DNA from 3 places in the Cobetia sp. UIB-001 genome. Region 1 is predicted to be linked to each of the others. Evidence: predicted binding sites of a transcription regulator. Region 1 holds the regulator's gene; each other region holds the start of a gene.
The links. Region 1 encodes LexA, which represses DNA repair genes until DNA is damaged. Its sites were predicted from a motif close to TACTGTNTANNTANACAGTA; they were not measured.
Positions count from the first base shown of each region.

Region 2: the regulator LexA is predicted to act here: its motif matches at 1,331-1,350, upstream of recN (DNA repair protein RecN).
Region 3: the regulator LexA is predicted to act here: its motif matches at 3,368-3,387, upstream of ruvC (crossover junction endodeoxyribonuclease RuvC).

Region 1 is NZ_CP058244.1:1,001,871-1,008,829, forward strand. It holds gene HA399_RS04255 (DUF6586 family protein) at 1-42, shown strand, start outside; gene HA399_RS04260 (hypothetical protein) at 295-534, shown strand; gene lexA (transcriptional repressor LexA) at 679-1,308, opposite strand; gene HA399_RS04270 (TetR/AcrR family transcriptional regulator) at 1,875-2,552, shown strand; gene HA399_RS04275 (L,D-transpeptidase family protein) at 2,552-3,094, shown strand; gene nagZ (beta-N-acetylhexosaminidase) at 3,354-4,508, shown strand; gene HA399_RS04285 (mechanosensitive ion channel family protein) at 4,557-5,903, shown strand; gene HA399_RS04290 (hypoxanthine-guanine phosphoribosyltransferase) at 5,884-6,465, shown strand; gene HA399_RS04295 (S-methyl-5'-thioinosine phosphorylase) at 6,722-6,959, shown strand, end outside.
Region 2 is NZ_CP058244.1:141,216-148,174, forward strand. It holds gene recN (DNA repair protein RecN) at 1-1,244, opposite strand, end outside; gene grpE (nucleotide exchange factor GrpE) at 1,621-2,244, shown strand; gene dnaK (molecular chaperone DnaK) at 2,448-4,370, shown strand; gene dnaJ (molecular chaperone DnaJ) at 4,540-5,691, shown strand; gene HA399_RS00670 (esterase-like activity of phytase family protein) at 5,829-6,857, opposite strand.
Region 3 is NZ_CP058244.1:1,989,273-1,996,231, forward strand. It holds gene HA399_RS08360 (D-2-hydroxyacid dehydrogenase) at 1-686, opposite strand, end outside; gene HA399_RS08365 (FmdB family zinc ribbon protein) at 1,006-1,230, shown strand; gene aspS (aspartate--tRNA ligase) at 1,378-3,165, shown strand; gene ruvC (crossover junction endodeoxyribonuclease RuvC) at 3,446-4,024, shown strand; gene ruvA (Holliday junction branch migration protein RuvA) at 4,337-4,951, shown strand; gene ruvB (Holliday junction branch migration DNA helicase RuvB) at 5,192-6,235, shown strand; gene ybgC (tol-pal system-associated acyl-CoA thioesterase) at 6,232-6,666, shown strand; gene tolQ (protein TolQ) at 6,802-6,959, shown strand, end outside.

The DNA.
Region 1 (6,959 bases):
GCGCTGCTGCCGCAGCTGCGTGAGTCGAGTGTCGAGTGGTAGGTCAAGGCGTTGATCTGGTGCTGCACGCTGGTGATGACTGGCGCATGGCAATCGGGTGACGTTTCGCCTTCACGGGTGCTAGACTGATCGCATTGTGGCAAGCCCTGCATTCTCCGGTACGACCATGGCTCTGGCTGTGGTCGTACTTTTTTCTGCGTCGCTGATGGCAACGCGGTGCCGGGCTTGCCAGCCGTCGCGCTGACGATTACAACGACGCCGGTATCTCGCGAGATGCCGTGCAGGAGGAATGACGTGTCCGATCCCGCCGTACTTGAAATTGTGCAAATGGAAGATGGTGAAGTGATTCTGCGCGCCGCGGAAAGCGAAGGTGAGCCGCTGCTCAGCATTCGCATTTCGGACGAGGCCGCCGATCTGCTGCGTGACAATCGTTTCGAGGTCGCGCGTGAGATGATCGACCACGCCATCACCCGGACTCGCCTCTGGGATGGCGAAGAAGACGAGGACGAGCAGTCAGAAGGCATCGTGCACTGATTCATCGCTCGCGCTTCGCGCACAAAAAACCCGCCTCGAGGCGGGTTTTTTGTGCAATGCGTGCGGCTTTTCTGTTGCTCAGAGCTCTGCGAGAAAGGTGCTGCTGGGCATAGCTCGTTGCTCAAAGCGCTGCTGGTCAAGGCCTCAGTGCAGGCCGCCATCGCGGATGACGCCCACCCCGAGACCTTCGATCTCCAGGCTGTCCGTGCGCAGGTCGACCTTGATCGGCGAGAAGTCCTCGTTCTCGGCTTCCAGCCACACGTAGTGCCCGTCACGGCGGAAGCGCTTGACGGTAACTTCATCCCCCAGACGTGCCACCACGATCTGTCCGTCACGCACGCTGCTGGTGCGGTGCACGGCCAGCAGGTCGCCTTCCAGAATTCCCACGTCCTTCATCGACACGCCGCGCACGCGCAACAGGTAGTCGGCAGCCGGCGAGAAGTAGTCGCTCGGCAGCGGGCAGTGACGGTCGATATGCTCGCTGGCAAGAATCGGACTGCCGGCGGCCACTTCCCCGATCACCGGCAGACCATCGTTGGCGCTGTCGTCGACGTCAGCCAGCGACGGCACGCGAATGCCGCGAGAGGTGCCCGGCACCATCTCGATGGCGCCCTTGCGCTTGAGGGCACGCAGATGCTCCTCGGCAGCATTCGGTGAGCGGAAGCCCAGCGCCTGGGCGATTTCGGCCCGCGTCGGCGGGTAGCCAGAGGACTTGATGGTCTTGATGATGAAGTCGAAGACATCCTGCTGGCGCGGAGTAAGCGGCTGGGTCATGGCATTGCCTTTGGCCTGGGCGGCATCTTGAGCTGACGGCACGGGGTGTGCATCCATACAACTGTCATTGTATCCAGTCATGGCGGTCATGCAAGGCATCGTGGCTTGCGTGGTGGCCTCAAAGGGCAGGTAGTCGCCGAGATATCGCTGTCTGGCGACTTTTCGTGCCGATATCCGAGGCATTCTTTCTTGATGGGAATGTCTGGAAGTGAATGCCTGGAGGTGAATGTCTGGTGGTGAATGTCTGGAAGTGAACCCGGCCTGGCTCTGGCGGGGTGGTCAGTCACCGAGCTAGGCGAGCCCTTGAATCGGCACGGTCAGCGTTGAGGGAATATCAGGCTTGGCTAAACCTCTGGCGTTTGAAACGCGAGAGAATTGTCAGTCATGGCATGGCGCGCTAGAATCAAAGTGTTTCAAACGAATGTTCGCCGATGGCGGTGCTCACGGGTGCCATGATCGAACGCGCCTTGCGGTGAACCTGCACCACCTCATGAGAGAGTCGCCGCGCGGGGCTTGCACCGTGACCTACGACTCCAGTCCTTTTCTACCTGACAAGGGTTCCGCCCATGGCCCAGACCGATACCGTTACCCGCATCCTCGATACTGCCGAGGTGCTGTTCGCCGAGCGCGGCTTCGCCGAGACCTCACTGCGCAACATCACCAGCAAGGCCAAGGTCAATCTGGCGGCGGTGAACTACCACTTCGGCTCCAAGAAATCGCTGATCCAGGCGGTCTTCGCGCGCTATCTCGACCCTTTCAGTGAGCGTTTCCACGCGGCACTCGACAGCGTCGAGCAGCAATACGCCGGGCGTCAGGTGCCGCTGGAGGTCCTGCTGGAGGTGATGGCGCGTACCGTGCTGGAGGTGCCGGCCGAGCGCAACAGCCTGCGTACCTTCATGCGCCTGCTCGGGCTTGCCTATACCCAGGGTCAGGGCCACATGCGGCGCTATATCCGCGAGCATTACGGCACGGTCTTCAGTCGCTTCGCCGAGCTTCTGAAGCTGGCGACGCCTGATCTGCCGGACAACGAGCGCTTCTGGCGTCTGCACTTCATGCTCGGCAGCGTGATCTTCACCTTCTCGGGCCTGGATGCGCTGCGCGATATCGAGGAGGCCGAGTACGGCCATCACACCACGGTGCGCGAGCTGATCCAGCACATGCGTCCGGTGGTGGTCGCGGCGATGGCAGCGCCGTTGCCTGCCTCGCTCGGGGATGGTGAGGCGGTCACCCAGGCGGCCAGCTGATGGCCTGCTGGGTAGCGGTGGACCTCTCGCGCCAAAGCCTTGAGATACGTAGTGACGCGCCGAGTGGCAGTCGTGATGCGCCGCCCCCCGCGGCTGACCCTGACGCGCTGGTGCATGCCTGCGCGATCTCCAGCGGCCTCAACGGTATCGGCGAGCTCGACGGCAGCGGTTGCACGCCAACCGGCTGGCATGTGATTCGTGCCGCCATCGGGGCGGGCAATCCGCGTGGCGCCGTCTATCGCGGACGGCGCTTCACGGGCGAGGTGTTCACGCCCGAGCTTGCCGCGGAGCATCCTGAGCGAGACTGGATCCTGACGCGCATTCTGTGGCTCAGCGGCCGCGAGCCCGGTGTCAATCGTGGTCGCAATGCCCGCGGCGAGCGGGTCGATAGCCTGCGTCGCTACATCTATTTTCATGGCACGCCCAGTACGGAGCCCATGGGGGTAGCGGCGTCCCACGGCTGCATTCGCATGCGTGATGACGACCTGCTGCGACTCTTTGCCGAGGCTGTGCCCGGCACCCCGGTGCTGCTGCATGCCTGAAGGCGCTGGTGCCCGAGTCTGATACCCTCCATGAGCTGTCACCGGAATCTAGGTAACAGTCCCTTGCCGGGGCGCAGCTGGCCGCGACTGTTCGATAGGGGTTCAGTCGGCTAGAATTGCGCCTTTCCTCGCGCTGGCAGCCTGATTCATCACGTTTCTTCCAGGCTGCCGAGCCCCGTAAAAGACATGAAGTCCTGGCGGTCGTGATTCCTCTCTTCACGGGACATCACTGCCGCAGGCCATGGACAGGAAGGATGACATGACACAGCCACTGGGCTCCGTAATGGTCGATGTTGCGGGGCTGACCCTCGCCCGCGACGAACGTGAACTGCTGGCACGCCCTGCCGTCGGGGGCGTCATCCTGTTTGCGCGCAATTGCGCCTCTCCCGAGCAGGTGTTGGAGCTGAGCCGCGAGATTCGCAGCGTCAATCCGCACCTGTTGATCGCCATCGATCAGGAAGGCGGGCGCGTCCAGCGTCTGCGCGAGGGTGTGACACGCCTGCCATCGATGCGCAGCCTGGCACAGTGCTGCCTCGGCCGTGACTGTGAGGGTTGCGGCGAAGACGCCCAGGCCGCAGGCCTGGGACTGGCACGCGATGCCGGCTGGCTGCTGGGCATGGAAATGGCAGCCATCGGCTGTGATATCACCTTTGCGCCGGTACTGGATATCGATGTGGCGGGCTCGACCATCATTGGCGATCGCAGCTTCGGCGCCACGCCGGAAGACGTCATCGCGGTGGGCGGCGCCTTCATCGACGGGCTGCAGGAGGCGGGCATGTCCGCCGTCGGCAAGCATTACCCGGGGCATGGTGGCATCTCGGCAGATACCCATCTGGAACGCGTGGTCGATCCGCGGCCGTTCCGCGAGCTGCGCGAGCATGACCTCAAGCCCTTCGCGGCCCTCGCCGAGCGTCTGGGCGGCGTGATGCCGGCGCATGTGATCTATCCGGATTTCGATGCTCGTCCCGCGGGCTTCTCGCCCAGCTGGTTGGGTCTGCTGCGCGAAGAGTTCGGCTTCAAGGGCGCCATCTTCTCCGATGATCTCGGCATGGCGGCGGCCGTCGCGGAAGGTGGCCCGGCAGAGCGTGCACGCCTGGCGCTGGACGCCGGCTGTGACATGGCGCTGGTCTGCAATGACCCGGCCGCCGCGCGCGAAGTGCTCGACAGCCTCGATGACGATGAGCAGCGCCACCGTGGCAAGCGCCAGGCGCGGCTACGCTATGCGCGAGCTCGCCCGACGCTGGATGGCCTGGTGGGGCTGGCGCGCTGGCGGCGCACCCACGCGCGGCTCGAATCGATGGCGGCCAGTCAGGCATCACGGCAGGCTGCCATGCCCTCGGGCACGCTAGGCGCTGTCGAGGCGTCTGACGCGTCTGACGCACGGTCGGCCTCTGAGTCCGGTAGCGCGCAATAATCAGGCACGCGGTGCCTTTTTCGAGTCGAAGACTGGCAAGGAATTCCCATGGCTGAGCAATCCGCCACCGAGGCTGCTGCCGACAAGCTGGCAGCGCCTGCCGAAGAGATGATCAATCAATGGGTCGAGCCGCTGCGCCACTGGGTCGAGCAGACCTTTGGTCTGCCGCTGTGGGGCATCAATCTCGCTCTGCTGCTGCTGGCGGTGCTGTTGCTGCACCTCATCGAGCGAGTGGTGCTCAGCCGCCTGGCGACGCATGCCGAGAAGAGTCGCAACCTGTGGGATGACGCCCTGGTGCATGGCCTGCGTCATCCCTTGTCATTCTGGCTCTACAGCATGGGGGTGTTGCTGGCGCTCGGCATCATCGCCAGCCAGTTCAGCCTCGGCGGGGCCGAGAAGTACCTGGGCACGGCGCGCCAAATCGTGACACTGCTGGCGCTGGCCTGGGCGTTGATCCGCATGGTCAAGCGCTTCGAGGCGCTGCGCACCATGCCGCCGCCTGGCACCAACGTCAACGCGATGGATGCCACTACGGCCTCGGCGATCAGCAAGCTGCTGCGGGCGGTCGTGGTCGTGCTGGTGGGGCTGGCCATCCTGCAGAATCTCGGCGTCTCGTTGTCCGGGGTGCTGGCCTTCGGGGGTGTCGGCGGTATCGCGGTCGGCTTTGCGGCGCGGGATCTGCTGGCCAACTTCTTCGGCGCCCTGATGATCCATCTCGACCGGCCCTTCAAGGTCGGCGACTGGATCCGCTCACCGGACCGCGAGATCGAGGGCACCGTCGAGGATATCGGTTGGCGCCTGACGCGCATCCGCACCTTCGACATGCGGCCCCTCTACGTGCCGAACGCCATCTTCACCAGCATCTCGGTGGAGAATCCGTCGCGCATGTACAATCGCCGTATCTTCGAGACCGTGGGGCTGCGCTATGAGGATGCCGCCCAGGTCGGCCCCATCGTTGCCGCGGTACGCGAGATGCTGGAAGGCCATGACGAGATCGACCAGACGCGCACCCAGATCGTGAACTTCACCACCTACGGTGAGCATTCGCTGAACTTCTTCGTCTATGTCTTCACGCGCACCACCGACTGGGTGAAGTACCACGCGATCAAGCAGGATGTCCTGCTCAAGGTGCACGACATCATCCGTGAGCATGATGCCCAGGTGGCGCTGCCGGGGCAGCGTCTGCACTTTGCCGATGTGCTGTCCTTTGAAGGACGCCACCATGAACACGACGCCGAGGCTGAGAATGCCGCGGCGTCATCAGACACGCAGACGCGCGGGTCCCGCCGCCGTTCTGATTCAACCGCCGCTGCTACATCCTCCTCTGCGCCCGTCCGGCGTGGAGATGAGGCCAGTGACACCCAGGAAACTCCCGATGCTGACTCCGACGCCTGAGACCCTCACCGCCCTGCATGACGAAATGCGTGAGGTGATGGACAACGCCGATTGCCTGATCCCGCAAGCTGACCTTGAAGTGGCACTCGACCGCATGGCCGTTGAGCTGACGGAACGCCTCGGCGATCGCATGCCGATCTTCTATTGCGTGATGAACGGCGGCCTGATCACCGCCGGCCAGCTGCTGACCCGCCTCGACTTCCCGCTGGAAGTCGATTATCTGCACGCCACTCGCTACCGTGGCGCGATGCGCGGCGGCGAGCTGTTCTGGCGCGTCAACCCGGAGCTGCCGATGGCCGGTCGCGACGTGGTGATCGTTGATGACATTCTCGATGAGGGTGGCACCCTGGCCGCGATCCTCGAGTACTGTCGTGAAGCCGGTGCGCGCAGCGTATCCAGCTGTGTGCTGGTCGACAAGAAGCATGACCGCAAGGCCTATCCGGGCTTCAAGGCCGATTTCTGTGGTCTCGACGTCGAAGACCGCTTCCTGTTCGGCTTCGGCATGGACTACAAGGGCTATTGGCGTAACGCGCCAGGCATCTACGCGCCCAAGGGGCTGTAACCCAAGTGTCTGTGACATGAGCCGCCGGATGGCAGTCGCCATCGCGTGCGATAGCCATCGTCAACGCTGGCATTCGTTCACCACCCGCCCGGGCAACCGCGGCGGGTGGTGTCGTTTTCGGGGCCTTTTCTGTTCTCCTGGCGCAGAGCGTGACGATTGTGCTTGTCGTTGCCGGTTGGCTCGGAGTAGCGTTCGCTGAGGATCGGGGTGTCCGGTCCCGAGAGATTCCTGCACATGGGTGGCAAGGAGGCGGGCGATGCTGGCGGTGATCGGTGGGACGGGGTTCGGCAGTTGGTCAGGCATGGAAGTGCTCAGGCGCGGCGGGCAGGAAACGCCCCTGGGGGCGGCCTCCTGTGGCGTCGTGGAAGGGCGTCTGAATGGGCAGCCGCTGCTGTTTCTGGCCCGTCATGGCCAGCCGCACAAGGTGCCGCCGCATCGCATCAACTATCGCGCCAATCTATGGGCGCTCAAGCAGGCGGGCGCGACCCATGTGG
Region 2 (6,959 bases), 860 kb from region 1:
CTGATGCGGAAGTGGATGCGTTCCATGCCTTCCGGCTGCGGGCGCTCCCGCGCCTCGATGGCGACCTCGAAGGTGGCCTTGCCCATGCCGAGGAAGGCCAGCTGGTCCTGGATGTCGCTGGCCAGTTGCGGGGCGGCAGTGGCGCGTTTGGCGCTCACCTCACTCGCCAGCCCCTTCCAGGCCTCGCGACGCTGAGCCACTTCTTCCCGCAAGGCTTCGATGGCCTCCTCATCGCCACCCAGGCCGTCGAGTTCTTCGCTCAGACGCTGATGAAGGCCATGCAGCTCGTCCGGCATCACATGATGCTTGCGTGCGATCTGGTGAATGCGGCTCAGGCGCTCATCGACGAAGGCGAGACGCTCGGGATCGAGTTCGGTGACTTCCACGAACCGATGCAATTCACGCGCCGCTTCTTCTATCTGGATGCGCGCTTCCTCGAGCATGCCCAGCGCACTGGCCAGTGAGCCATGCTCGTTGCCCGGCAGATGCGCCAGACGTGCCAGGGCCTGGTTGAGGCGTGGCAGCGCACCTTCTTCGTCGTGATCACAGCATTCGGCGGCGGACTGCGCCTCGGCCAGAATCTGCTCGGCATTGGCCAGCGTTTCCTGCTCCTGTTCCAGGGCTTCCAGCTCCCCTTCGCACAGCGCCAGTTCATCGAGCTCCTCGACCTGATAGCGCAGCAGCTGGCGGCGTGCACGCACCTCATCGCCATCATTGCTCATGCGCTTGAGGCGACGATGCGCCTCCTGCCAGTGACGGAAGTCCTCGCGCAACTGGGCAGCCTGAGTCTCCAGGCCCGCATATTCGTCGAGCTGACGCAGATGCGTCTCTTCCTTGAGCAGGGAGTGATGCGCGTGCTGGGAGTGGATGTCGATCAGGTGCTCGCCCAGCTCGCGCAGGTCGGCGATGGTGCAGGGCGTGCCGTTGATCCAGGCCTTGGAGCGGCCGCTGGCGGTGATGACGCGACGCAGCAGGCAGTCGTCGCTGCCCAGTTCGCGCTCATCCAGCCACTGACGGGCGTCGCCAAGCTCACTGATATCGAAACGCGCGATGAGGTCGGCGCGGTCGGCGCCATGACGCACGCTGCCGGCATCGGCGCGCTCGCCCAGACACAGGCCGAGGGCGCCGAGCAGGATGGACTTGCCGGCACCGGTCTCGCCGGTGATGGCGGTCATGCCGCGGCGGAAATCGAGTTCCAGCGTTTCGACGATGGCAAAATCTTGGATGGCGAGTTGCAGCAGCATGACTACCTCCGAGGGGGCTTTGACGTACGCCGTGCTGGGAGAACATCAGCGGACCCGGACTCGATGGGCGGGCTACGGTGTCGCCATACAGTATGTTTATACAGTGAACATGGCTTTTTATACAGCACGTTCGGGTGGCCTTCAATCCATGCCGGACTCAGTGGGGAGAAAAGCCTGCGGCAAGGCTTGAGAAGCGATGTGCTGTCCCCATATAGAGGCACTGACACTTTCAGTCGGCAGCAATGGCCTGGCCTTGCTGCCTCTCAAGGCAACTCATGGCCTGTCTGTCAGCCAGTGCGCGTGATGCTTCGCGACAAGCTCAGCAGGCCACGAATCAGGGCAATGGCGCATAGACGCCGGCCCGCAGGAGATCAGCATGGCTCAGGACCCGCAGACCCCGATGGACGAAGAGCTTCAGCGTGCCGCTCGCGATGCCGAGCCGCAGCCGGAAACGCCGGAAGGTGAAGTGATCGACAACGTACTGGATGCCGACGATACCGGCGCCGAAGGCTCTCTGGTGGACAACCCGGAAGCCGAGATGCTGGCCGCCCAGGTCGAAGAGCTTGAGCAGGCCGTCAAGGAAGCCAAGGACCAGGCACTGCGTGCGGCTGCCGATGCGCAGAACGCGCGCCGTCGTGCCGAGCAGGACGCCGAGAAGGCGCGCAAGTTCGCGCTGGAGAAGTTCGTCAAGGAAATGCTGCCGGTGGTGGATTCCCTCGAGAAGGCACTGGAATCCATGTCGGGTGACGAAGCGGCCAAGACCCACGTCGAAGGCATCGAGATGACCTTGAAAATGCAGCTGGATGCCCTGAACAAGTCAGGCGTCGAGCAGCTGGATCCGCACGGCGAGCCCTTCGATCCGGAATACCATCAGGCTGTCGCCATGGTGCCGTCCCCGGACGCGGAGCCGAACAGCGTCATCGACGTGATGCAGAAGGGTTACACCCTCAATGGCCGCCTGGTGCGTCCGGCGATGGTGGCAGTCAGCAAGGCCTCCTGAGGCCTGCGCGCTCCCGACGCCCGATAGGCGTTGGATCGCGCCCTGTGGGGGCTCAGGGCGATCCGGCCCGGGAAAATTTGCCCGGCCGGGTCTTGAAACCCTGACACGCGACCCCATCTAGAGAAACAAGTTCAGGCACCGACACAAGGTGCCGACATCCAGACTTATCTTTCAGGCTAGCAACAGATTCGAGGTATACGATTATGGGACGCATCATCGGTATTGACTTGGGTACTACCAACTCCTGTGTGGCAGTGCTCGACGGCGAGAAAACCAAGGTCATCGAAAACGCTGAAGGCGGTCGCACCACACCGTCCATCATCGCTTACACCGACGACAACGAGATTCTGGTCGGCCAGTCGGCCAAGCGTCAGGCAGTGACCAACCCGGAGAACACTCTCTTCGCGGTCAAGCGCCTGATCGGTCGCAAGTTCAAGGATGATGTGGTTCAGAAAGACATCAAGATGGTGCCGTACAAGATTGTCGAAGCCGACAACGGCGACGCCTGGGTGCAGGTGAAAGACAAGAAGATGGCACCGCCGCAGATCAGTGCGGAAATCCTCAAGAAGATGAAGAAGACCGCGGAAGACTACCTCGGTGAAGAAGTCACCGAAGCCGTCATCACCGTTCCGGCCTACTTCAACGATTCCCAGCGTCAGGCGACCAAGGACGCCGGCCGCATCGCGGGTCTCGACGTCAAGCGCATCATCAACGAGCCAACTGCCGCAGCCCTCGCCTACGGCATGGACAAGTCTCGTGGTGACAAGACCATCGCGGTCTACGACCTGGGCGGCGGTACCTTCGATATCTCCATCATCGAAGTCGCCGACGTCGACGGTGAGACCCAGTTCGAAGTGCTCGCCACCAACGGCGACACCTTCCTGGGTGGTGAAGATTTCGACATGCACCTGATCAACTACCTGGTTGACCAGTTCAAGGCAGACAGCGGTATCGATCTGTCCGGCGACAACCTCGCCATGCAGCGTCTGAAGGAAGCCGCCGAGAAGGCCAAGATCGAGCTGTCCAGCGCTCAGCAGACCGACGTGAACCTGCCGTACATCACGGCTGACAACACCGGTCCGAAGCACCTGAACGTCAAGGTGACCCGTTCCAAGCTCGAGTCTCTGGTCGACGACCTGGTCGCACGCTCCCTGAAGCCGTGCCAGACCGCGCTGTCCGACGCCGGCCTGTCCGCCTCCGAGATCGACGACGTCATCCTGGTCGGTGGTCAGACCCGCATGCCGCTGGTGCAGTCCAAGGTGGCCGAGTTCTTCGGCAAGGAAGCTCGCAAGGACGTCAATCCGGATGAAGCGGTCGCCGTCGGCGCCGGCATCCAGGGCGGCGTGCTGGGCGGCGACGTCAAGGACGTGCTGCTGCTGGACGTGACGCCGCTGACCCTCGGTATCGAGACCATGGGTGGCGTGCTGACGCCGCTGATCGAGAAGAACACCACCATCCCGACCAAGAAGTCCCAGGTGTTCTCCACCGCTGACGACAACCAGGGCGCGGTGACCATCCACGTCCTGCAGGGTGAGCGCAAGCAGGCCGCGCAGAACAAGTCTCTGGGTCGCTTCGACCTGGCCGACATTCCGCCGGCACCGCGCGGTGTGCCGCAGATTGAAGTCGCCTTCGACCTGGATGCCAACGGTATCCTGAACGTGTCCGCCAAGGACAAGGCGACCGGCAAGGAACAGTCCATCGTCATCAAGTCTTCCGGCGGCCTGTCCGACGACGAGATCGAACAGATGGTGCGTGACGCGGAAGCCAACGCCGACGAAGACAAGAAGTTCGAGGAAATGGTCCAGCTGCGCAATCAGGCCGACGGCATGATTCACGCGACCAAGAAGACCCTGACCGAAGCCGGTGACAAGGCCGAAGCCAGCGAGAAGGAAGCCATCGAGACGGCCATTTCCGAGCTGGAAGAAGCCCTGAAAGGCGACGACAAGGATGCGATCCAGGCCAAGCTGGATGCACTGACCGAAGCGTCCGGCAACCTGGCGCAGAAGCTCTACGCCGAGCAGGGCGCCCAGGGTGAGCAGGCTGCCGAAGGTCAGGCTGGCAAGAAGCAGGACGACGACGTGGTTGACGCCGAGTACGAGGAAGTCAACGACGACAAGAAGTCCTGAGGGATTTCTTGAACGACGTCTGATGACAGCGCGGGAGCCTTGTGAAGGTGTCCCGCGTTGTCGTTTGCATCGGTGGCGCCTTGCGCTAGCCGCGAGCCACCGGTGACAACCGGCATTCCAGAACAGACCGGCAGCCTCAGGCTGCCAGCAATCCAGGCGGACCTGATCCATGTCCAAGCGTGATTATTACGAAGTGCTTGGTGTCGAGCGTGGCGCCGACACCAAGGACATCAAGAAGGCGTACCGACGCCTGGCCCAGAAGCATCACCCGGACCGCAACCCGGATGATGAAACTTCGGCCGAGAAGTTCCGTGAAGTCTCTGAGGCCTATGAAGTGCTGTCCGATGCTGACAAGCGCGCCGCCTATGACCAGTTCGGTCATGCCGGTGTCGATGGTCAGGGTGGCGGTGGCTTCGGTGGCGGCGGCTTTGGCGGTGGTGGTGCCGGCGGCTTCGGCGATGTGTTCGGCGATGTCTTCGGTGACATCTTCGGTGGCGGCGGTGGTCGTCGCAACCCGAACGCTCCGCAGCGCGGCAGCGACCTGCGTTACAACCTGGATCTCGATCTGGAATCGGCGGTTGCCGGTACCACGGTCGATATCCGCGTGCCGCGTCTGGCGGCCTGTGGCCACTGCGATGGCGATGGTGCCGAGCCGGGTTCCAGCAAGGAAACCTGCCCGACCTGCAATGGCATGGGCAAGGTGCGCATGCAGCAGGGCTTCTTCGCGGTCGAGCAGGCATGTCCGACCTGCCACGGTCGTGGCGAGAAGATCAGCGTGCCGTGCCGCAAGTGTCACGGCGAAGGCCGCGTCCAGGAATCCAAGACCCTCTCGGTCAAGATTCCGCCGGGCGTCGACACCGGCGACCGCATCCGTCTGAACGGCGAAGGCGAGGGCGGTGTCAACGGCGGGCCGTCAGGTGATCTGTATGTGCAGGTCAACCTGCGCGAGCACGAGATCTTCAAGCGCGATGGTCGTCACCTGCAGTGTGAAGTGCCGATCAGCTTCGTCGATGCGGCGCTGGGCGGTGAGCTCAACGTGCCGACCCTCGACGGACGTGTCGTGCTGAAGATTCCGGCCGAGACCCAGACCGGCAAGCTGTTCCGTCTGCGCGGCAAGGGCGTCAAACCGGTGCGCGGCGGCCCCGCCGGCGACCTGCTGTGCAAGGTGGTCATCGAGACCCCGGTCAGCCTGAATGAAGAGCAGAAGGAGCTGCTGCGTCAGTTCCAGCAGAGCCTTGGTGATACCGGCAAGAGCCATTCACCGAAGGAGAACAGCTTCTTCGATGGCGTGAAGAAGTTCTTCGAAGACATGAAGCCCTAGGCATTCGCCTTGCCGTCTGCGGGCCAGCCCCGTGGACGGCCCTCATGCCAGAGAGCCCCGCATTCGACTTGTCGAGTGCGGGGCTCTCTGGCATGAGGGCCCAGTGGCTCAGTCCAGTAACACAGCCCGGGGCGTGGCTATTCCTGCGCTGATTCAGCCGTGAAGGCCTCTGGCTCGATGACGGCAAAGCAGCTCAGCAGCGTGGTCTGGAAGCTGCTGAAGTTGTCATCCGAGATCATCAGGAAGCGATTGCCTTCCAGATGCGTCAGCCCTTCGAAGTTGTCCAGCGACCAGCCATCGCCGCTCGACAGGCGTGCCAGGGTGCGCACCTCGGCCTGGGTGCCGGGCTCGCCGAGATGCGCGCGGCGCAGACTGATCACCAGCGGGAAGGGCGGTGAGAAGGCGCGCTCCAGCATCAGCATGTCACCGTCGGGCAGCATCTCCATTGCGGTCAGGCTCGAGCCGGTGTCGCTGGCCAGCGGGTAGCTCCACTCGTGCTTGTCATCGAGGCTGAAGATGCGCGTCATGCCGTCGCTCATGCCCTCGGGCGTGGCTTCCAGTCCGGCGAGCATGCCGTATTCCGGGTGCAGGGTCAGGGCTTCCATGCCGTTGTTGGGCGCCGCGCCGCGCGCGCCCATCGGGGTGAAGGGCTCGCTGACGGCCAGGCCGCTGGGCAGGAAGTGCTCGACGCGTGGCTGCTGCTCGAAGCTGATCACCAGGCGGGAATCGCCACGGCGGTCATTGTTCGCGCGCAGCAGCTGCAGGCCCTCGGCATCACTGAGGGCGCCGCGCAGCGAGACATCGGTCTCGTCGCGCAGGGTATAGGTATTGAGTGCCTTGGCCCCGACCAGCTCACCGTGACGGAAGGCGAGCCGCAGGCGGTGCAGCCAGCCGCGGTCCGACACGGCATACAGCAGTGACTCGTCCTGGTCCCAGCCGATGTCCGACAGGCCCCCGACGGGGGTGTCATCCAGCCATTTGCCCGGCAGCCTGAGTGTGCCGCACCACTGGATTTCCGGGAACTCGCTCTTCTGTTCCGGCGATGCCAGCGTGTAGGGACGCGGGTGAACGCCGCAGGCGCTCAACAGGCCGGCGAGCACCGTGGTGACAGCTAGGGTCTGGAGCATGCGCCAGCGGCGCGAGGCGGGGGATTGGCGTGCAGGCATGCTGACTCCGGAGACTGAGCGGTGATGAGAAAAATGACGATCAACAGGAGACAACCTGGTACGAGGCTACTCTAGCGCGTAACCGACACAAATACATGACGT
Region 3 (6,959 bases), 990 kb from region 1:
GCGTCAGCCTGAGGCAGCAGGCTTTCCAGCGCGGGGCGCTCGGCGGTGGGGGCGGTGCCCGGGCGGGCGGCAAAGGTCACGCGCATGCCGAACGCCTCGGCCAGCCTGCCCACCGCAGTGCCCAGCTCCCCCTTGCCGATGATGACCAGATGCTTGCCGGACAGCTGCACCACGGGGCGGCCCATCAGGCAGAAGGTCGCGCTGCGTTGCCACTCGCCCGCGGCGATGTCGGTCTGGTATTCCGGCAGGCGGCCTGCCAGTGCCAGCAGCAGCATCCAGGTGTGCTGCGCCACCGAGTGAGTGCCGTAGGCATTGACGTTCATGACCCGAATGCCGCGTGCTTCGGCGGCCGCCATGTCGATATTGTTGGTGCCGGTCGCCATCACCGCGATCAGCTTGAGGGTCGGCAGCTCATCCATGTGGTGCGCCTCGATGCGTACCTTGTTGACCATCACGATGGAGGCACCGCTCAGCCGTGGCACCACTTCCTCGGGCGCGGTCGCGTCATGGCAAACCAGTCCTTCCAGGCGGGCCTCGAGGCGCGAGAAGTCCAGTCCGTCACCGACGGAACCGGCATCTAGCATGACGGCCTGCGGGGCGCTGGTGGACGAGGCGGGCTCGCAGTGAGAGGAAGCGGGCGTGGAAGAATGAGAGGGAGACTGCGCAGTACGATCGTGATCGGACATAGGTGCCTCATGATGGCGTAGGAAGATAGACAGGAAGACAGAAAGGCTGGCCCGGAAATGACGAGTACGTAGCGTCTGGGCCGGTTTGTGCTTGGGTGTTGCCCCGCACGGGGCCGAGCACGCTATAATGTGCCCCTTTCGCTTTGACTTGAAAGCCGCTCAACTGGCCTTATTGTAGGCGTCTCTTTCTGGTGCTTGCGAAAGCTCTCATGTTGGGGCCGCAGGTGCGCTGAACGCAAGACGCGCCGCAAGGCATAACATTGTCATGGTTCACGGTGCTCAGACAGCCCCGTGACCAGTATTGTCAGGAAAGAAAACCATGCCGATCTATGAATACCACTGCAAGGCCTGTGGCCATCGGATGGACAAGTTGCAGAAGATCAGCGCTGCGCCGCTGACGGAGTGCCCGGAATGCAAGACGGACCAGCTCGAGAAGCTGGTCTCCGCCGCCGGGTTCCGTCTGGCAGGCAGTGGCTGGTACGAGACGGATTTCAAGTCCGGCAGCAAGAAGAATCTGGCCGGTGGTAGCGACAGCACCGCCTGACACAGCTGGGATAGTGCGTCAGGCATCAGCGTGATGAAGGTCAAGGGCGCCCAGCGGGTACCCTTGACCCTCATCGCCAACGGCAGGCCCTCTGAGACAGATGCGCATCAGCGCGTCGATCATGAATTTGAGCAACAAGGAATCAACATGCGCAGCCACTATTGCGGCAAACTGAACGAGACCCTGATCGATCAGGATGTCACTCTGTGCGGGTGGGTGCACCGCCGTCGCGACCACGGTGGCGTCATCTTCCTCGACATGCGCGACCGTGATGGCATCGCCCAGATCGTCGTCGATCCGGACACCGTCGATGCCTTCGCCACTGCCGACAAGGCGCGCAGCGAGTTCGTGCTGCGTATCAAGGGCCGTATCCGTCTGCGCCCGGAAGGCACCCAGAACCCGAACATGCCGACAGGCATGATCGAAGTGCTGGCCAAGGACGTCGAAGTGCTCAACACCGCACAGACGCCGCCGTTCCAGCTCGACGACCACAACAAGGTCGGTGAGGAAGTCCGCCTCAAGTATCGTTATGTCGACCTGCGTCGTCCGGACATGATCGAGAAGCTGCGTCTGCGCTCGCGCATCACTCACAGCGTGCGCGCCCAGCTCGAAGCCCTGGGCTTCCTCGACATCGAAACCCCGATCCTGACACGTGCCACACCGGAAGGCGCACGTGACTATCTGGTGCCGAGCCGTACCTACGCCGGCAGCTTCTTCGCACTGCCGCAGTCTCCGCAGCTGTTCAAGCAGCTGCTGATGGTCGCCGGTGTCGATCGTTACTACCAGATCGCCAAATGCTTCCGTGATGAAGACCTGCGTGCTGACCGTCAGCCTGAATTCACCCAGATCGACCTCGAAGCCAGCTTCGTCGACGAGCAGGACATCATGGGCATGACCGAGACCATGATCCGTGGCCTCTACAAGGAAGTGCTCGATGTCGAGCTGGGCGACTTCCCGACCATGCCGTATTCCGAGGCCATCAGCCGTTTCGGTTCCGACAAGCCGGACCTGCGTATCCCGCTGGAACTGGTCGATGTCGATGACCTGATGAGCGGCGTGGACTTCAAGGTCTTCTCCGGTCCGGCCAAGGACGACAAGGGCCGTGTCGCCGCGCTGCGTGTGCCGGGCGGTGCCAGCCTGTCACGCAAGGAAATCGACGCCTACACCAAGTTCGTCGGCATCTACGGTGCCAAGGGCCTGGCGTGGATCAAGGTCAACGAACGTGCCAAGGGCATCGAGGGTCTGCAGTCGCCGATCGTCAAGTTCATGGAAGACGTCGTAGATGAAGTGCTGGACCGCTGTGGCGCCGTCGATGGCGACATCGTGTTCTTCGGCGCTGACAAGGCCAACATCGTGGCCGAGGCCATCGGTGCGCTGCGCGTCAAGCTGGGTGAAGACCTCAACCTCTACACCCGCGAGTGGGCACCGCTGTGGGTCGTCGACTTCCCGATGTTCGAAGCCGATGCCAACGGCCGCCTGAGCGCGCTGCACCACCCGTTCACCGCGCCGTCCTGCACGCCGGAAGAGCTCAAGGCCAACCCGGAAGCGGCACTGTCTCGCGCCTACGACATGGTCATCAACGGCACCGAGCTGGGTGGCGGCTCCATCCGTATCCACGATCAGGCCATGCAGCGTACCGTGTTCGAGGTGCTGGGCATCGGTGAAGAAGAAGCGGAAGAGAAGTTCGGCTTCCTGCTCGACGCCCTGAAGTTCGGCGCGCCGCCCCATGGTGGTCTGGCCTTCGGTCTCGACCGTCTGGTGATGCTGATGACCGGCGCCAAGACCATTCGTGAAGTGATTGCCTTCCCGAAAACCCAGAGTGCCGGCTGCATGATGACCGACGCCCCGGGCGTGGTCAGCGGTGAGCAGCTCAAGGAGCTGAACATCCGTCTGCGTCAGAAGGTCAAGGTCGAGGACGAAAGCGGTCAGGCCTGATTCAGCGGCGCAAGACCGAGAGAGTGACTGGTGGGGCCGTCTGGACTGATTCGATCAGACAAGGGCGGTCCCGCGGTGGCAGGTTTGCCCCTTTGACCTGGTAGGCGAGGGGGCGAGCAAGCCCGACAAGGCGGTGCGAGACTGTTTGCTGGCGTTCACGTCAGGCGATGACAGTGTCGCACCGCCTTTTTTGTGGCATGGTGGCTGGTTATATACACAGTAAGAGCGATGGCGCGATGACGACAGCAAAGACGCAAGGTGTGAGAGACGAGGCGGCAGCATGATCATTCTTGGCATCGACCCGGGCTCACGTCTGACCGGGTATGGGGTATTGGATGTCTCTGCGGCTCAGCCTCGCTATGTGGACAGTGGCTGCATTCGCATGTCACAGGTCAGCCTGGATCAGCGCCTGGCGCAGATCTATGCCGGTATCAGCGAGGTGATCGCCCTGCATCGCCCCGCGGAATTCGCCATCGAGCAGGTCTTCATGTCCAAGAACGCCGATTCGGCGCTCAAGCTGGGCCAGGCGCGCGGGGCTGCCATCGTGTGTGCGGCCAATCATGGCTTGCCGGTGTTCGAATACGGGCCGCGGCAGATCAAGCAGGCCGTGACCGGTACTGGCGCCGCCGAGAAGTCTCAGGTGCAGCATATGGTCACGCATACGCTCAAGCTCTCCGCCACGCCGCAGGCCGATGCCGCCGATGCGCTGGCCATCGCCTTGACGCATTGTTTCGCGCGTCGACGCCTGACGCCCGGCAATGACCAGCTGGAAGCCTTGGGGCTGGGGAATACCAGTCGACGCAAGGGAACCCGCGTGCGGCGTAGCAGCAGCTGGCGAGACTTCGAGCCCGACGCCTGACATGCCGCTGAGCGACAAATGCGGTATTGTGCTCAATTAATAGCGATTTTTCAGTCACTTGTAGAGTGTCTGCCGAGCCTGGCAGCAGCCGATTGCGTGATGCGCCAAGCCGCGTGGCATCAGGCTTCGTGCCATCACCCAAGGTATGACTGTCAGAAAGATGCGACAAATTCGTCGTGACACTGGGACATGCCGCCTACGCTTCATCTTTGGTAGGCTTGCCCGCATTGTAACAATCCGTGCAGAGAATCGGGTCTGTGAGCAGCACGATCCCACCGAGCACGTTCTCTGCCGAGCAAGGACAGCCGCAACATGATTGGACGCCTGACCGGGACATTGCTGGAAAAACAACCGCCGCAGCTGGTGCTTGACGTACAGGGTGTCGGTTATGAACTGGAAGCTTCGATGAACACCCTTTTGGGCTTGCCGGCCGTGGGCGAACATTGCCAGCTTTACACCCACCTGGTGGTGCGCGAAGACGCGCAGTTGCTGTATGGCTTCGGCAAGGAGCCCGAGCGTCGTCTGTTCCGTGAATTGATCAAGATCTCCGGTGTCGGCCCGCGTCTGGCGCTGGCGATTCTGTCGGGAATGGAGCAGTCCGATTTCATTCGCTGTGTTCACGACGAAGACAGCCGGGCGCTGACACGTCTGCCGGGCGTCGGCAAGAAGACGGCGGACCGACTGATCATCGAGATGCGTGATCGCCTCAAGCATTGGACGCTGCCGGCGGATGATGGGCTGGATGAAATGGCGCGTGCCTCCCAGCCGCAACCGCCGGTCACGCATCCTCTGGCGGATGCCGAAGCCGCGCTGGTGTCTCTGGGCTACAAGCCTGTCGAGGCGGCCAAGATGCTCTCCGGGCTCGAGACCGGCGCCTCCACGGAAGCGCTCATCAAGGCGGCGCTGGCGCGCAAGATGGCCAGCTGAGGCCCCGCCAGGGCAGCAAACATGCGCCCTATAGTTTTCGTGAAGGAAACGGCGCATCGTGATTGGATTTATTGACTAGGGGTTGGCAGGTTACTGGGGTAGAAAGTGCGCGCTTGAACGCAGATGCGCTAGATCGTTGCACCGCCCTGGCAAACCTTGCCACCTGCCACTGACGCACGTTCATGGCCCATGACCCGCGTCATGTGCGTGACCTGCGTCATCAGGAGTTGAGCAAGCATCATGATGGAGTCGGACCGACTGATCTCCGCGGCGACGCATGATCCGGAAGAGCGGATCGATCGCGCCAACCGGCCACGCACGCTGAGTGACTACATCGGACAGCCCATCGTCCGCGAGCAGATGGAAATCTTCATCAGTGCCGCGCGAGGACGAGGCGATAGTCTGGATCACACCCTGGTCTTCGGCCCGCCCGGTCTCGGCAAGACGACACTGGCGCATATCATCGCCAGTGAGATGAGTGTCGATATCAAGTCGACCTCCGGGCCGGTGCTGGAGCGGGCAGGGGACCTGGCAGCGATGCTGACCAACCTGCAGGAAGGCGATGTCCTGTTCATCGACGAGATTCACCGCCTGTCTCCGGCCGTCGAGGAAGTGCTCTATCCGGCGATGGAAGATTACCAGCTCGACATCATGATCGGTGAAGGCCCCGCGGCCCGCTCGATCAAGCTTGAGCTGCCACGATTCACCCTGGTGGGCGCGACGACGCGCGCGGGGCTGCTGACGGCGCCGCTGCGCGATCGCTTCGGCATCGTCCAGCGCCTCGAGTTCTACGATATCGAGTCACTCACCGACATCGTGGCGCGCAGTGCCAGGCTTTCCGGCATGGAAGTCGAGATGGAAGGGGCGCTGGAGATTGCGCGTCGTTCCCGCGGCACGCCGCGTATCGCCAATCGCCTGCTGCGCCGGGTGCGTGACTTCGCCGAAGTGCGCTCGGATGGTCGCTTGACGCTGGAAGTGGCCGACAAGGCGCTCAACATGCTCAATGTCGACAGCCACGGCCTGGATCACATGGACCGTCGACTGCTGTTGGCGATGATCGAGAAGTTCGATGGCGGGCCGGTCGGGGTCGATTCACTGGCGGCGGCCATCGGGGAAGAGCGCGATACCATCGAGGATGTGCTGGAGCCCTATCTGATTCAGCAGGGCTTCATGATGCGCACGGCGCGTGGGCGACTGGTCACGCGCTCGGCCTATCTGCATTTCGGGATCACCCCACGTGAAGAGCAGGCGCGGCTGGGGCAGGAAGGAAATGACGCGTCATGACATCTGAAGACGCAGGAAATACGTTGAAGGGTGAAGCTGCATGTTTTCACCACACTGTGCGCGTCTACATCGAGGATACTGATGCCGGTGGCATCGTCTACTACGTGAATTATCTGCGCTTCATGGAGCGCGCGCGCAGTGAATGGTTGCGAGCGAAGGGCTTCACGCAGCAAGCCTTGCTTGAAAAAGGCATTCAGTTGGTAGTACACAGTGTAACAAATCGTTATCTTCGTCCTGCGCATCTGGATGACCTGCTGACCGTGACGGCAACGGCAGGTGCCTTGCGCGGTGCACGCTTGACGTTCACCCAGAAGGCGCTGCGCGGTGAGCAGATCTTGAGCGAAGCGGAAGTCGTGATCGCTTGCGTCGATGCCACGACCTTGCGCCCCAGACGCTGGCCCGGGGAATTGCTTGCGGCTCTTGAGGTCTGAGATCTCAAGGCGCAGATGAGGCCGCTGCCAGTCAGGTGCCGAGACGCCAGGCTGATGAACAGATTATTTATCGTGTCACTGATTGACGGTGGCACAGACTGAACCAAGTAAAGAGGGATTTCCGTGGAAGATTCGATGTCGATCATTTCGCTGTTCGTGAACGCCAGTCTGGTCGTTCAGGCAGTCATGTTGCTGTTGCTGGCAGCTTCCATTGCATCCTGGGTGGTGATCTTTCAGCGCGGGATGGCATTGTCCCGCGCCAAGCAGGCTTACGCGGCCTTTGAAAAGCGCTT